DNA from 3 places in the Streptomyces hazeniae genome. Region 1 is predicted to be linked to each of the others. Evidence: predicted binding sites of a transcription regulator. Region 1 holds the regulator's gene; each other region holds the start of a gene.
The links. The regulator HrcA, encoded in region 1, represses chaperone genes, less so after heat shock. The targets are predictions, from matches to a motif close to TTNGCACTCNGNNNNNCNGAGTGCNAA.

Region 1 (5,469 bases):
GACCGGGTGATAGAGCTCTTCGAGCGACTCGAGGTACCGGAGGGATACAAGGCAGAGCTGTTGCGGGGGGAAATCGTGATGATGGCCGGGCCCGACTGGGTCCACAACGTGATCGTTCAGGCCGTCGCCGATCAGATCCCGGCGGACAGGTGGCACCGGCTCCAGACCCAGGACATCGCCATTCCGGGCGAGGCGAGTGAACCGGAACCCGACCTCGTGGTGCACGAGCGTGGAGCCTTCGAAGGGCCGGGCAGGCTGGTGCCCGCCCCGGCGCTGACCTTGGTGGTCGAAGTCGTCTCCAGGACGAGCGTGGACCGCGACTACCGGGTGAAGCGGTCGATGTACGCGGCGGGGCGGATCCCCGCCTACCTGCTGATCGACCCGCTGGCCGGCCGCTGCGTGCTGTTCACCGAACCGGCGGGCGAGGGTGAGGCGGCCGACTACCGGGTGGAGCGGACGACGAAGTTCGGCGAACCGATGCCGGTGGACGTGCTGGGCGTCTCCCTCGAGACCGTCGAGTTCCGGACCCTGACCTGAGCCGGTCACGTCAGTGGGGTCAGCCGCCGATCGGGCCGCCCACGGTGACGTGGTCGATGAGGTGTTCCACCGGGCCGAGCAGGCCCGGGTCCAGGTCGCGGTAGGAGTGGACGGCGCCGAGGATGCGCCGCCACGCGGCCCCGGTGTTCGCCGGCCAGCCCAGCGCCTCGCACACGCCCGTCTTCCAGTCCTGCCCGCGCGGCACCCGCGGCCAGGCGTCGATGCCGAGCGCCGCGGGCTTGACCGCCTCCCAGATGTCGACGAACGGGTGGCCCACCACCAGCACCCGTTCCGCGCCCCACGTCGCGGTCACGTCCGCCGCGATCCGGGACTCCTTCGACCCGGGCACCAGGTGGTCGACGAGCACGCCCAGCCGTGCGTCGGAGGTGGGGCCGAAGAGGTCCACGATTCCGGCCAGGTGGTCGACGCCCTCCAGGTACTCGACCACCACGCCCTCGACGCGCAGGTCGTCGCCCCAGACCTTCTCCACCAGTTCCGCGTCGTGCCGCCCCTCCACATAGAGCCGTCCGGCCCGTGCGACGCGGGCCCGTGCACCCGGCACGGCGACCGAGCCGGAAGCCGTGCGCCCGGCGGCGGCAGGCGCCGCGGGGGCGACGGACGCGGGCCGCACCAGGGTGACGACCTCTCCCTCCAGCAGGAAGCCGCGCGGCTCCATCGGGAACACGCGGTGCTTGCCGAACCGGTCCTCCAGCGTCACCGTCGGCCCTTGCGCCGTCTTCTCGCACCGGACCACCGCGCCGCAGAAGCCGGTCCCGGCCTCCTCCACGACGAGGTCCGGGTCGGCGGGCACCTCGGGCACCGCGGCCGTGCGGCGCTTCCAGGGCGGGGTGAGGTCGGGGTCGTACCGGCGGCTGCGCATCCGCCCATTCTGGCCGCAGGCGTCACGGCCGGGCGAAACGCCGTGCCAGTGCGTCGCGTTGGGCGCGGACGAACGCCGCCTCGACCACCGCACCGTGCCCCGGCACGTACACCGCGTCCTCGCCGCCGAGGGACAGCAGCCGGTCCAGTGCGGCGGGCCAGCGGGCCGGCAGGGCGTCCGGCCCGGCCTGCGGTTCTCCGGACTCCTCCACCAGGTCGCCGCAGAACACCACCTCCCGCGCGCCGGGCTCGCGCCCCGGCACCAGCACGGCCAGGTCGTGGCCGGTGTGGCCGGGCCCCACGTTGGCGAGCAGCACCTGTCGTCCGCCGCCGAGGGACAGTGTCAGTTCCCCGCTCACCGCGTGCTGGGGCAGCACCAGGGCGTCCGTGGCCTGCGCCGCGGCGGCCGGGTCCAGGCCGTGCCGCACCGCGTCCCGCTGGATCGCCTCCCGGTCGTGCCGCAGGACGCGCTCCAGCCCCACCGCGCCGTACACCTGCACGCCCGCGAAGGCGGCGGTGCCCAGCACGTGGTCGAAGTGCGCGTGGGTGAGCGCGACCCGGGCCACCGGCAGCCCGAGCCGTTCGCGCACCGCCGTACGGACCGCAGCGCCCTCGGCCAGACTGGAGCCGGTGTCGACCACGAGCGCTCCCTCCGCACCCGCCACGGCGCCCACCGTGGCGTCCCACCGCGGCAGCCGCGCGCGCAGCACGCCCGGCGCGAGCTCTTCCCAACCGATGTCCATGTCTTCCGACGCTAACGGGGCGCACCCCGCGTCCTCGCGCCGACCCGCTCCCGACCGCCACGGAATCGCCACCGAACCGCAGTGGAGCCGCCCTTGCCCCGGCCACGTCCCCCGGCCGTACACTTGCTGGGAAACCGCTGGCACTCGACCAAGGAGAGTGCCAGGCCAGCAGCGGCCGGGCAGCACGGCGGACGGCCCTGGGACGGAGGTGTGCGCGTGCTCAGTGAACGCAGACTCGAGGTGCTGCGCGCCATCGTCCAGGACTACGTCGGCACCGAGGAGCCCGTCGGCTCGAAGGCGCTCACGGAGCGGCACAACCTGAAGGTCTCCCCGGCGACCGTGCGCAACGACATGTCGGCGCTCGAGGACGAGGGCTACATCGCGCAGCCGCACACCAGCGCCGGACGCATCCCCACCGACAAGGGCTACCGGCTCTTCGTCGACCAGTTGGCGGGCGTCAAGCCGCTGTCCTCGCCGGAGCGCCGCGCGATCCACAACTTCCTCGACGGCGCCGTCGACCTGGACGACGTCGTCGGCCGCACCGTGCGGCTGCTCGCGCAGCTCACCCGGCAGGTCGCGGTGGTGCAGTACCCGTCGCTGACCCGCTCGACGGTGCGGCACGTGGAGCTGCTGGCCCTCGCGCCGGCCCGCCTGATGCTGGTGCTGATCACCGACACCGGACGTGTCGAGCAGCGCATGGTCGACTGTCCCGCGCCGATCGGCGAGAACACCGTCGCCGACCTGCGCGCACGGCTCAACGGCCGCACCGCCGGCCAGCGCTTCACCGACGTGCCCCGGCTGGTGCAGGACCTCCCCGACTCCTTCGACGCGGACGACCGCGGCACCGTCTCCACCGTTCTCGCCACCCTGCTGGAGACGCTGGTCGAGGAGACCGAGGAGCGGCTGATGATCGGCGGCACCGCCAATCTCACCCGCTTCGGCCACGACTTCCCGCTCACCATCCGGCCCGTGCTGGAGGCGCTGGAGGAGCAGGTCGTCCTGCTGAAGCTGCTCGGCGAGGCCACCGACTCGGGCATGACCGTGCGAATCGGTCACGAGAACGCTCACGAGGGGCTGAGTTCCACATCCGTGGTTTCGGTCGGTTACGGTTCGGGCGACGAGGCGGTCGCCAAGCTCGGCGTGGTGGGGCCGACCCGGATGGACTACCCCGGAACGATGGGAGCGGTACGCGCAGTGGCACGTTACGTCGGACAGATCCTGGCGGAGAGCTAAGTGGCGACGGACTACTACTCCGTCCTCGGCGTGCAGCGCGACGCCTCGCAGGACGAGATCAAGAAGGCCTTCCGCAGGCTGGCGCGCGAACTGCACCCGGACGTGAACCCGGACCCGAAGACGCAGGACCGGTTCAAGGAGATCAACACCGCGTACGAGGTGCTCTCCGACCCGCAGAAGAAGCAGGTCTACGACCTCGGCGGCGACCCGGCGGGTCCCGGCGGCGGCGCGGGCGGCTTCGGCGGCGGTGGCTTCGGCAACTTCTCCGACATCATGGACGCCTTCTTCGGCACGGCGTCCCAGCGCGGCCCGCGCTCGCGCACCCGGCGCGGCCAGGACGCGATGATCCGGCTGGACATCGACCTGAACGAGGCCGCGTTCGGCACCACCAAGGAGATCCAGGTCGACACCGCCACCGTGTGCGGCAGCTGCTCCGGCGAGGGTGCCGCACCGGGCACGTCGGCGCAGACCTGCGACATGTGCCGCGGCCGCGGCGAGGTCTCGCAGGTGACCCGCTCCTTCCTCGGCCAGGTCATGACCTCGCGCCCGTGCCCGCAGTGCCAGGGCTTCGGCACGGTCGTGCCCACGCCGTGCCCCGAGTGCGCCGGCGACGGCCGGGTGCGCTCGCGGCGCACCCTCACGGTCAAGATCCCGGCCGGCGTCGACAACGGCACGCGCATCCAGCTCGCCGGCGAGGGCGAGGTCGGCCCGGGCGGCGGTCCGGCAGGCGACCTCTACGTCGAGATCCACGAGACCCCGCACTCGGTCTTCCAGCGCCGCGGCGACGACCTGCACTGCACGGTCACCATCCCGATGACGGCGGCCGCTCTCGGCACGAAGGTGCCGCTGGAGACGCTGGACGGCATGGACGAGATCGACATCCGGCCCGGCACCCAGTCCGGCCAGTCGATCCCGCTGCACGAGCGCGGCATCACGCACCTGCGCGGCGGCGGCCGCGGCCAGCTCATCGTCCACGTCGAGGTGACGACGCCGAGCAAGCTGGATCCGGAGCAGGAGGACCTGCTGCGGCGCCTGGCGACGCTGCGCGGCGAGGAACGTCCCCAGGGCCAGTTCCAGCCGGGGCAGCAGGGCCTCTTCCACCGCCTCAAGGACGCGTTCAACGGCCGTTGACCCCGCCGGGTCGCACGCCCGCCCGCCGGGTGGGCGTGCGACCGCCGCCCCCGCCCGGGGTGGCGTACGGGGCGTGACAGGATGGTCACATGGCCCCCGACCTCTCCCTCCCCCTGCTGCGTCATCCGGTCGTCCAGGCCCCCATGGCGGGCGGCGCCTCCACCCCGGAACTCGCCGCCGCCGTCAGTGGGGCCGGCGGTCTCGGCATGCTCGCCGCCGGCTACAAGACGCCGGAGGCCATGTACGAGGAGACGCGCCACCTGCGCCGGCTCACTCCCCGCCCCTTCGGCGTCAACCTCTTCCTGCCCCAGGAGCCGGTCGCCGGGCCGGCTGCCGTGGCCGCCTACCGCGAGCGTCTCGCCCCCGAGGCGGACCGCTACGACGCCGCACTCGGCGACACCGACCGGGGCGGCAGCGACGCCTACGACGCGAAGGTCGCGATCCTCCTCCAGCACCCCGTGCCGCTGGTGTCGTTCACCTTCGGCTGCCCCGAGGAGCGCGTGCTGCGCCGCTTCGCGGAGGCGGGCACGTCGACGGTCGTCACGGTCACCTCCGTGGACGAGGCGCTCACCGCCCAGGACCGCGGCGCCGCCGCGGTGTGCGTGCAGGGCGCGGAGGCGGGCGGCCACCAGGGCACCCACCACGACGACCCGGCGGCGGACGGCGGCTGCCGCGCGACCGGACTGCTCACGCTGCTGGCCCTCGTCGGCGAGGCGGTGCGCCTGCCGCTGGTCGCCGCCGGCGGGCTGATGCGCGGGTCGCAGATCGCCGCGGTGCTGGCTGCCGGTGCGAGCGCCGCTCAGCTCGGCACCGCGTTCCTGGTGTGTCCCGAGTCCGGTGCGCACGCCGAGCACAAGCGGGCGCTGACGGACCCGCTCTACGACCGCACGGAGCTGACCCGTGCCTTCTCCGGGCGCCCGGCGCGCGCCCTGGTCAACCGGTTCGT
Region 2 (5,469 bases), on a different contig from region 1:
GGGGTCGGTGCCCGGGTTCGCGGCGGTGCCGGGGTCGGTGCCCGGGGCGGGGGCGCCCTCGGGCAGGAACTCTCCGGTGGCCTCCCCCACCGTGCCGCCCTCGACGATGGGGCGGTTGCGGTCGTACGGGTAGGTCGGGTAGAGGTCCTCGATCTCCTCGCGGGACAGCCGGGTGGTCATCAGCGCCCGGTCGATCTCGTCCTCCATGTTGGCCCGGAGGTCCCACGCCATGGCCTTGAGCCAGGCGACCGAGTCGACCGGGTCCCACGACTCGGGCTCGTAGCCGTTGTCCAGCTTCAGCGCGGCGTGCTCGACGGAGAGTTCGGAGCCCTTGTTGTCCGCGAGGTAGGCGTTGACCCCGTCGGCGTACGCCTTGAGGTAGGCCCTGGTGTCGGGGTCCAGCTTCTCGAACTCGCGCTCGGCGACCTCGCGCCAGCCCAGCGTGCGCAGGAAGGCGTCGGTACGCACCTGGCTCTCGCCGAACAGCTCCGACAGCCGGCCGGAGGTGGTGTGGCGGCGGACGTCCATCTCCCAGAACCGGTCCTGGGCGTGTACGAAGCCCTGCGCCATGAACAGGTCGTGCGCGCTGTCGGCGTAGACCTGCGGAACGCCGTGCTCGCCGCGCTTGACGGTGACCCGGTCGGAGAGGCCGTCGATCTCCAGCGAACCCGTCGTCTGCGGGAAGGAGTTGCGGACGGTGCCGACGCTCCAGTAGGTGCCGTAACCGATGCCTGCCACGAGCAGCAGCACGACTGCGATCACGATCAGGCGGGCGCGTCGTGGGGGCTTCTTGGCGGGCATCGCTGTCCTTCGAGGGCAGGGGTGATCCTTCGACTGCTGGAGCAACCATAGGCCGAGCCGGTGACGGCTCCGAAAGGGAGTCAGCGCAGAGGGCAAGTCTGGGCGCGTGTGGGGGCGCTGGAGCCGAGAATGGGAGGGGACCCCGGCTCCGAGCCCCCGGGCGCCGGACGTTCGCAGGTCGCACGTCGCATGCCGCACGTCGCACCACCGGTGCCGGTGCCAGCGGGCGCACGGTGTCCGCGGGCGCGCGGATCTGGAGGAGGGTGCCGTGCGGTTCGGGGCCCGACCGGCGGGAGGCGGTCCGGGCACCGGCCCCGGCAGCCGGCCGACGGTCAAGCGATGGTAAATTGTTAGCTACTCAAACGAACGAGTGGGAGGAGCGGCCCCTGACTGTCGAGCAGCTCAACCAGATCATGCTGATCAGCGCCGCCGTCCTGCTCCTCGCCATGGCCGCGGTGCGCCTGTCCGCACGCACGGGCCTGCCCAGCCTGCTGGTCTACCTCGGGATCGGCATCCTCATGGGCCAGGACGTGCTCGGCCTCGAATTCGAGGACGCCGAACTCACCCGGACCCTCGGCTACGCCGCTCTCGTCGTGATCCTTGCCGAGGGCGGACTGGGCACCAAGTGGCGCGACATCCGGCGCTCGGTCCCCGCGGCCGCCACGCTGGCCACGGTCGGCGTCGCGGTCAGCGTCGGGGTGGTCGCCGTCTCCGCGCACTACCTCATCGGGCTGGAGTGGCGGCTCGCCCTCATCATCGGCGCCGTGGTGTCCTCCACCGACGCCGCGGCCGTCTTCTCCGTGCTGCGCCGGGTACCGCTGCCGCAGCGGATCACCGGCACGCTGGAGGCCGAGTCGGGCTTCAACGACGCACCGGTGGTCATCCTCGTCGTCGCCCTCTCCGCTCTCGAACACGAGCCGCAGAGCTGGTACGTACTGATCGCGACGATCGTCATGGAGCTGGCGATCGGCGCGGTCACCGGCATCCTGGTGGGCCGCCTCGGCGCGTTCGGGCTGCGCCGCGTGGCGCTGCCGGCGTCCGGCCTCTACCCGATCGCCGTCATGGCGCTCTGCGTCCTCTCCTACGCGGGCGGCGCCACGCTGCACGGCAGCGGCTTCCTCTCCGTCTACATCACCGCCCTGGTGCTGGGGAACGCCAACCTCCCGCACCGCCCGGCCGTGCGGGGCTTCGCCGACGGCGTCGCGTGGCTGGCGCAGATCAGCCTGTTCGTGCTGCTCGGGCTGCTGGTCACGCCGCACGACCTGGGCGACGACGTGCTGCCGGCGATCGCCGTCGGACTGGCGCTGACCCTCGTCGCCCGGCCGCTTTCGGTGGTGGTCGGCCTGTTGCCGTTCCGGTGGTCCTGGAAGGACCAGGCGCTGCTCTCCTGGGCCGGGCTGCGCGGCGCGGTGCCCATCGTGCTGGCCACCATCCCGATGGTGGCCGGGGTGCCCAGCAGCGAGCGGATCTTCAACATCGTCTTCGTGCTGGTCGTGATCTTCACCCTGGTCCAGGGCCCGACACTGCCCTGGGTCGCACGGAAACTCCGGATGGAGGAGGCGCGCGGGCCCGCGGACATCGACCTCGAGTCGGCGCCGCTGGAGCGGCTGCGCGGCCACATGCTGTCGATGAGCGTGGGCGAGACGTCGCGCATGCACGGCGTGGAGGTCACGGAGCTGCGGCTGCCTCCCGGCGCGGCGGTGACCCTGGTGGTGCGGGCGGGCACGAGCTTCGTGCCGCTGCCGTCCACGGTGCTGCGGCACGGCGACGACCTGCTGGTCGTCACCACGGACGCGGTGCGGGACGCGGCGGAGCGGCGGCTGCTCGCGGTGAACCGGGGCGGCAAGCTGGCGGGCTGGCTCGGCACGGGCGGCAGCACGGCGGCCGGGGACCGCTGACGGCGGGCGCAGGGCAGGGCGCCACCGGGGATCGCGGCCCGTGGCCCCATCCCCCTGCGGCGTCCGCGCCCGGCCGTTCTGTGATCCATGTCCGGTGCGCGCGCGGTGGACTACGGGACGGAAATACTGCACGATGGAGCGTCGTTAGCACTCCACAGGGAAGAGTGCCAGGAGGAAGAAGTGCCGACGTATCAGTACCAGTGCACCGAGTGCGGCGATGGCCTCGAGGTGGTGCAGAAGTTCACCGATGACTCGCTGACCGAGTGCCCGGGCTGCAAGGGACGCCTGAAGAAGGTGTTCTCGGCGGTCGGCATCGTGTTCAAGGGCTCGGGCTTCTACCGGAACGACAGCCGCGGCTCCTCGTCGGGCAGCACGGCCTCGTCGTCCACGGCCTCGTCCTCGTCCTCGTCGTCGAACGGTTCCTCGGACACGTCGTCCGGTTCCGCGGACTCCTCCGCCAAGAGCGGCTCGAAGGACAAGGGCTCCGGCAAGAGCTCTGCGAAGTCCCCTGCTCCTTCCTCCGCGGCCTGACCGGGAGCGCGGCGGAACCGTAGGGTGAGCCGCATGACCGCACAAGCAGAGATCGGCGTCATCGGCGGGTCCGGGTTCTACTCCTTCCTCGACGACGTGACCGAGGTCACCGTCGACACGCCCTACGGCCCGCCGAGCGACTCGTTGTTCCTCGGGGAGATCAGCGGCCGCAGCGTCGCCTTCCTGCCCCGCCACGGCCGCAAGCACCACCTGCCGCCGCACCGCATCAACTACCGCGCGAACCTCTGGGCGCTGCGGTCCGCGGGCGTGCGCCAGGTACTGGCCCCGTGCGCGGTGGGCGGCCTCCGCCCCGAGTACGGGCCCGGAACGCTGCTGGTCCCGGATCAGCTCGTCGACCGTACGAAGACCCGCGTGCAGTCGTTCTTCGACGGCGAACCGCTGCCCGACGGCTCACAGCCGAACGTGGTGCACTGCGGATTCGCCGACCCCTACTGCGAGCACGGCCGTCAGGCCGCGCTGTCCGCCGCGCGCGGACGCGCCTGGGAGCCCGTCGACGGGGGGACGCTCTGCGTCGTCGAAGGGCCGCGCTTCTCCACCCGCGCCGAGTCCCGTTGGCATGCGGCCCAGGGCTGGTCGGTGGTCGGCATGACCGGTCATCCGGAAGCCGTCCTGGCCCGTGAACTCGGGCTCTGCTACGCCTCGATGACCCTGGTGACGGACCTGGACGCGGGCGCCGAGACCGGCGAGGGCGTCTCCCACGAGGAGGTGCTGCGCGTCTTCGGCGAGAACGTGGGGCGGCTGCGCGAGGTGCTGTTCGACGCCGTCGGGCTGCTGCCGGCCGAGCAGGACTGCGTGTGCGGGCGCTCCCTGGACGGGATGGACCCGGGGATCAAGCTGCCCTGAGGCGACCGAGGCGACCGAGGCGGCCGGGGCGAATCCGCTCCGGACGGTGGGCAGCGGGGCTCGTGCGGCGGGTGAGCCGCTGCATCGCTCCTGTGGGGGACGGAGTCGTCCACAGGTACCGCGTCGTCCACAGCCTCCGGCGGGACGCGCCGTGATCGTGCACCGTGAGAGCCGTACGAAGCACCGGGCTTCGTACGGCTCTCACGGTTTTCACGCCTCGAACGCCTCTCACGGCCGACCACGTCAGGTGGTGACGCATGTCCTCATCCTGTGCCTCCCTCCCCGCCCACTTCGCCGGGCCGTACCCGTCGATGGCGCCACCGGGCTGCTCCGACTCCGCGGTGCCGCCACGCGGCGGCGTCGCGGACTTCCCGCCGGTCCTCGCCGGCCGGGGGCGCAGACGGCGTGGCCCGGGGCTGCGGCGTACGCTGCGCCCTCCGCGCCGCCTCCTTGCAGCCGGTCTGGCGGTGGCGGCCGCCTGCGCCTCTCTGACGGCGGCGCGTACCGAGCCGTCCCCGCCCGGGGCGGGTGCCGGGGACGTCCCGGCGGGCGCGGCCGCGGAGCGGCGCGACGCCCCGGGCGCCCCGGCGCCGCAGCCCGGGCCGGGCGGCCGTACGGTCGCGGCGCCCGTGCGCATCGCCGACGCGGCCGCCGTGGAGCTGCTGCGGCCCGGTGACCGGGTCGACGTGATCGCGACCGGGGCCGTACGTGCCGGAGGTCTCGCGGACGGGGCGACCGAGGTGTCCGGCGCCCGGATCGTGACCCGGCGCGCGCTGGTCAAGGCGGTGCCTCCCCGCCCGGCGAGAGACCCGTCCGACCCCGGCCCGCCCGTCGGCGGCTCGCCGCAGCGCGGCGGCCTGGTCGTGCTGGAGGTGTCCCGGGACACCGCGACCGACCTCGCCGGGGCCGCCGCCGTGTCACCCCTGGCGGTGACATTGTGCTGACCATGCTGACCAGGGGTGACCGCAGCTGGACAGCGCCACCGCCGCTCAGGCACCGTGTCGGGCGTTCCCTGTCGGTGAGCGTGGGCGAGGAGAGGCAGTCAGTTGAGCGAGAAGCAAGGCGTCGTGGGCGGGTTCAAGACCTTCCTGATGCGGGGCAACGTGGTCGAGCTGGCCGTCGCCGTCGTCATCGGCGCGGCCTTCACCAAGGTCGTCGACTCGGTGGTGAAGGGCTTCATCAACCCGGTCGTGGGCGCGCTCGGCTCCAAGGACCTGAGCGAGTACCGGATCTGCCTGCAGGGCGACTGCCAGGTGGACCCGGCGACCGGCGACGTGATCTCCGGGATCCCGATCAGCTGGGGCGGAGTGGTCAGTGCCGCGCTGACCTTCCTGATCACGGCCGCGGTCGTGTACTTCCTGATGGTCCTGCCGAT
Region 3 (5,469 bases), on a different contig from region 1:
GTGAACCGTTTCTGCTCCGAGCTGATCGGCGACCCGCTGGGCGAGGGCTGGGGCTTCGTCAACGTCAACCTGCGCCCCTACTACGGCGAGGGCTCCAAGACCCTGGCGTACGAGATCGCGGAGCAGCTCGGCTGGGAGCTGCCCGACCAGATCGTCATCCCGATCGCGTCCGGCTCGCAGCTCACCAAGATCGACAAGGGGTTCAAGGAGCTGATCGCGCTCGGCCTCGTCGCGGACAAGCCGTACCGGATCTTCGGCGCGCAGGCCGAGGGCTGCTCCCCGGTCTCCCGCGCCTTCAAGGACGGCCACGACGTCGTACGACCGGTGAAGCCGGACACGATCGCGAAGTCCCTGGCCATCGGCAACCCGGCGGACGGCCCGTACGTGCTGGACATCGCGCGGCGCACCGGCGGCGCGGTGGAGGACGTCACCGACGCGCAGATCGTCGACGCCATCACGCTGCTGGCCCGCACCGAGGGCATCTTCGCGGAGACGGCGGGCGGGGTGACCGTCGGCGTCACCCGGAAGCTGATCGAGGACGGCCTGCTGGACCCGTCGCTGAACACGGTGGTGCTGAACACCGGTGACGGGCTGAAGACGCTGGACGCCGTCGCGGACGCCGCCCGGCCCAGCGCGACCATCCGCCCCAGCCTGGACGCGTTCCGCGCCGCGGGCCTGGCCTGACGCGGCGCGGGCGTCCCGCGGCGTCGTGCCGCCGCGTCCCCCTGCTGCGCACTGCTGCGCACTCCGAACCCACGGAAGGTGAACCCATGAGCGTCAACGTCCGCATCCCGACCATCCTGCGCACCTACACCGGCGGCCGGGCCGAGGTCCCGGCCGAGGGGGTCACGCTGGCCGAGGTGCTGGCCGACCTCGAGAAGAACCACACCGGCATCGGCGCCCGCGTCCTGGACGACTCCGGCAAGCTGCGCCGCTTCGTGAACGTCTACGTGAACGACGACGACGTGCGCTTCGCCGAGGGCCTTCAGACGCCGACGCCGGACGGCGCGGGCGTCTCGATCATCCCGGCGGTCGCCGGCGGCTGCTGACGCCCCGGCGCGCGGAACGGCGCGGGGAACCGCGCAGGAAGCGTGCGGGAACGGAATCGCCTCCTCCGACACGGAAACGGAGGGGGCGATTCCGCGTTCCGCGAGGGAGTAGAGTGAAGCCGTTCCCCTTCTGTGAATGCCGCGCGCATATGAGAACGCGACAACTTCTGCGCGAATTCGATGTCTCTTTTGCCGCGCCTGTGCCGGTTTGCCTCTTCACGATTGCCCCGCTTTCCCGCACTTTCTCCCCACATTCCGTGAAGTGTCGTGCCCCGATTTCTCGTCCGCCTGACCTGTTGCAGACGGCGTTCGGACAGATACATTCAGCGGCGGTCGACGCGTTCCGGCGCACGCCACCGGCTCCGCCGGGGGTGAGGTCTGACCCGGGTCCGCGAAGTGTGGGCTCGTGCAAGGGCCAGTAATAGGGGAGTTTGCAATGGCTCAGGGCACCGTCAAGTGGTTCAACGCGGAGAAGGGCTACGGCTTCATCGCGGTCGACGGTGGTGCGGACGTGTTCGTCCACTACAGCGCGATCCAGATGGACGGCTACCGCACCCTGGACGAAGGACAGCGGGTCGAGTTCGAGATCTCGCAGGGTCAGAAGGGGCCGCAGGCGGACATGGTCCGCGTGACCGGCTGAGCGCCGACCGGTACCGACCGACGTAACCGACAGCAGGGCCCGCACCTCCACCCGGAGGTGCGGGCCCTGCTCGTGTCCGTCGGGTGCCGCGGGGTCGGGGTGCTCTCCTCCCGGTCGTCCCGGGGTGCGGTGGACGCTTGCACTCGAGGGGGGAGAGTGCTAATCATTGGCGTTAGCACTCTGAAGGTGAGAGTGACAGCAGGACCGGGTCCGGTGAGGCCCGCAGGCCGGGCGGGGCAAGGAACCGCCGGGTCCGCAGGTCGTCCGTCGCGGGCGCCGGCACGGTCCTTCGAACCCCACCCGAGTCCCGGAGGACCACTTCCATGGCCAAGATCATCGCGTTCGACGAGGAGGCGCGGCGCGGCCTCGAGCGCGGGATGAACCAGCTCGCCGACGCCGTCAAGGTCACGCTCGGCCCCAAGGGCCGGAACGTCGTGCTGGAGAAGAAGTGGGGCGCTCCCACCATCACCAACGACGGTGTCTCCATCGCCAAGGAGATCGAGCTCGAGGACTCCTACGAGAAGATCGGCGCCGAGCTGGTCAAGGAGGTCGCGAAGAAGACGGACGACGTCGCCGGTGACGGCACGACGACCGCGACCGTTCTCGCCCAGGCGCTGGTCCGCGAGGGTCTCCGCAACGTCGCCGCCGGCGCCAACCCGATGGCGCTGAAGCGCGGCATCGAGCGCGCCACCGAGGCCGTCTCCGCCGCCCTGCTGGAGCAGGCCAAGGACGTGGAGACCAAGGAGCAGATCGCCTCCACGGCCTCCATCTCCGCCGCCGACCCCCAGATCGGCGAGCTGATCGCCGAGGCCATGGACAAGGTCGGCAAGGAAGGCGTCATCACCGTCGAGGAGTCGCAGACCTTCGGGCTGGAGCTGGAGCTCACCGAGGGCATGCGCTTCGACAAGGGCTACATCTCCGCCTACTTCGCCACCGACATGGAGCGCATGGAGGCGGAGCTCGAGGACCCGTACATCCTCATCGTCAACTCCAAGGTCGGCAACGTGAAGGACCTCCTTCCGCTGCTGGAGAAGGTCATGCAGTCGGGCAAGCCGCTGCTGATCATCGCGGAGGACGTCGAGGGCGAGGCCCTGTCCACCCTCGTGGTGAACAAGATCCGCGGCACCTTCAAGTCCGTCGCGGTCAAGGCCCCGGGCTTCGGCGACCGTCGCAAGGCCATGCTCGGCGACATCGCCATCCTCACCGGCGGCCAGGTCATCTCCGAGGAGGTCGGCCTCAAGCTGGAGAACGCCGGTGTCGAGCTGCTCGGCCGCGCCCGCAAGGTCGTCATCACCAAGGACGAGACCACCATCGTCGACGGTGCCGGCGACAGTGAGCAGGTCCAGGGCCGGGTCAACCAGATCCGTGCCGAGATCGACAACTCCGACTCGGACTACGACCGCGAGAAGCTTCAGGAGCGCCTCGCGAAGCTGGCCGGCGGCGTGGCCGTCATCAAGGCCGGCGCCGCCACCGAGGTGGAGCTCAAGGAGCGCAAGCACCGCATCGAGGACGCCGTGCGCAACGCCAAGGCGGCCGTCGAGGAGGGCATCGTCGCCGGCGGTGGCGTGGCCCTGCTCCAGGCCTCCTCGGTCTTCGAGAAGCTCGAGCTGGACGGCGACGAGGCCACCGGTGCCCAGGCCGTCAAGCTGGCGCTGGAGGCTCCGCTGAAGCAGATCGCCGTCAACGGCGGTCTCGAGGGTGGCGTCATCGTCGAGAAGGTGCGCAACCTGCCCGTCGGTCACGGCCTGAACGCCGCGAGCGGCGAGTACGTCGACATGATCGCCGAGGGCATCATCGACCCCGCCAAGGTGACGCGTTCCGCGCTGCAGAACGCCGCCTCCATCGCGGCGCTGTTCCTCACCACCGAGGCCGTCATCGCCGACAAGCCCGAGAAGGCCGGCGCCGCCGCCGACCCGACCGGTGGCATGGGCGGTGACATGGGCTTCTGATCCTCGCGGATCGACGCCTGAACCTTCGAGCGGCCCCCTCCCTTCGCGGGAGGGGGCCGCTCGCGCGCGTGTGAGATACCGCACCGGGTGAACGGCGATTAACGCCGCAGGCAACGGTGAGGTTCCCTGGGACCGCTGTGAACGGAGGGCGGTGTTCCGTTTCCTCCGCGGCCTGCACGTACGTCCCGTCGTCCAGAGCCGAGCACCACCCGACTCCGAGGAACCACCCATCCCATGAGCACGCTGGACGCGTTGATCGTCGAGATCAACGACCACTTCTGGACGTACCTGCTGATCCCCCTGGTGGCGATCGCGGGCCTCTGGTTCACGATCCGCTCCAAGGCCGTGCAGCTGCGGCTGCTCCCCGAGATGCTGCGGGTCCTCAAGACCCCCGCGCAGAGCCCCGGGACCGGCCGCAGGTCCGTCTCGGCGTTCGGTGCCTTCACCATCTCCGCCGCCGCCCGCATCGGCACCGGCAACGTCGCGGGCGTCGCCGCCGCCATCACCCTCGGCGGCCCCGGCGCGGTGTTCTGGATGTGGGTCATGGCGCTGGTCGGAGGCGCGTCCTCGTTCGTCGAGTCGACGCTCGCCCAGCTCTACAAGGTGCGCAACACCCACCCGGGCGGTGAGGGCACCTACCGCGGCGGCCCGGCGTACTACATGCAGCGGGGCCTGGGGAAGCGCTGGCTCGGCGTCACGTTCGCCGTGATCATCACGCTCACCTTCGGCTGGGTCTTCACCGCCGTGCAGTCCAACACCATCACCACGGTGCTGAAGAGCTCCGGCAGCAGCGAATCGTCCTCCTTCACCTTCGTCGTCGGCATGGCCCTGGCCGGCCTGCTGGCGCTCAGCGTCTTCGGCGGCGTGAAGCGGATCGCCCACGTCACGCAGGTGCTCGTCCCGGTGATGGCCGTGCTGTACCTGCTCATGGGCCTGCTGGTGCTGGCGCTGAACCTCAGCGAGCTCCCGTCGGTCCTCGCCTCGATCGTGGAGGGCGCCTTCGGCCTGCGGGAGGCCGCGTCCGGCGCGATCGGCGCAGCGATCATCCAGGGCGTGCGGCGCGGCATGTTCTCCAACGAGGCCGGTCTCGGCTCCGCCCCGAACGCGGCCGCGACCGCGGAGGTCAGCCACCCGGTCAAGCAGGGACTGGTGCAGACCCTCGGCGTCTACTTCGACACCCTGATCGTCTGCTCCATGACCGCCTTCATCATCCTCTCCACCAACCCGTCGCTGTCCGAGCGCGGCGGGGCGGACCTCACCCAGTCCGCGCTGGAGGAGACGCTGGGCGGCTGGGCCGGCTACGTGCTGGTCGTCGTGGTGTTCATGCTCGCCTTCAGTTCGATGATCGGAAACTACTACTACGGCGAGTCCAATGTCCGCTTCGTCACCGGCAGCAAGCCGGTCATGGCGGGGTACCGGGTCGTCATCCTGGCCTGCACGGTGCTCGGCGCGATGGGTTCGGTCAGCGTGGTGTGGAGCCTCGCCGACGTCACGATGGGTGCGATGGCGCTGGTCAACCTGCTGGCCGTGCTGCCGCTGTCGGTCATCGCCTTCCGGCTCCTGGAGGACTACGTCGCGCAGCGGCGCGCCGGACTCGATCCCGTCTTCACCCGGGACCGGGTACCCGGCCTGAAGGGTGTGGAGTGCTGGGAGCCCGCAGGCGGGACGGCCGGCCCACGGGCCGGCGGGGACGCCGACCCGTCCGCGGCGCAGGACGTGCGCGTCGGCTGAGCACCGCCGCTCCGGGGGGCCCGTACCGGTGAAAGGGGCCCGGCCCGTGAGTTCCGCCCCGCCCCCGGGGTACCCGGCCGTTCGTCCGACGCGAGACGGC

Region 2: the regulator HrcA is predicted to act here: its motif matches at 2,844-2,870, upstream of RM572_RS11700 (FmdB family zinc ribbon protein).
Region 3: the regulator HrcA is predicted to act here: its motif matches at 1,826-1,852, upstream of groL (chaperonin GroEL).

Annotation. Positions count from the first base shown of each region.
Region 1 covers NZ_JAVREQ010000001.1:315,468-320,936, reverse strand. Annotated here, with positions in the region: gene RM572_RS01710 (Uma2 family endonuclease) at 1-537, shown strand, start outside; gene RM572_RS01705 (DUF3097 domain-containing protein) at 557-1,417, opposite strand; gene RM572_RS01700 (MBL fold metallo-hydrolase) at 1,440-2,159, opposite strand; gene hrcA (heat-inducible transcriptional repressor HrcA) at 2,376-3,392, shown strand; gene dnaJ (molecular chaperone DnaJ) at 3,393-4,523, shown strand; gene RM572_RS01685 (nitronate monooxygenase) at 4,613-5,469, shown strand, end outside.
Region 2 covers NZ_JAVREQ010000008.1:165,448-170,916, reverse strand. Annotated here, with positions in the region: gene RM572_RS11710 (penicillin acylase family protein) at 1-801, opposite strand, end outside; gene RM572_RS11705 (potassium/proton antiporter) at 1,215-2,699, shown strand; gene RM572_RS11700 (FmdB family zinc ribbon protein) at 2,880-3,230, shown strand; gene RM572_RS11695 (S-methyl-5'-thioadenosine phosphorylase) at 3,264-4,094, shown strand; gene RM572_RS11690 (RcpC/CpaB family pilus assembly protein) at 4,352-5,038, shown strand; gene mscL (large conductance mechanosensitive channel protein MscL) at 5,141-5,469, shown strand, end outside.
Region 3 covers NZ_JAVREQ010000004.1:101,071-106,539, reverse strand. Annotated here, with positions in the region: gene thrC (threonine synthase) at 1-684, shown strand, start outside; gene RM572_RS06870 (MoaD/ThiS family protein) at 771-1,049, shown strand; gene RM572_RS06865 (cold-shock protein) at 1,486-1,689, shown strand; gene groL (chaperonin GroEL) at 2,013-3,638, shown strand; gene RM572_RS06855 (alanine/glycine:cation symporter family protein) at 3,873-5,369, shown strand.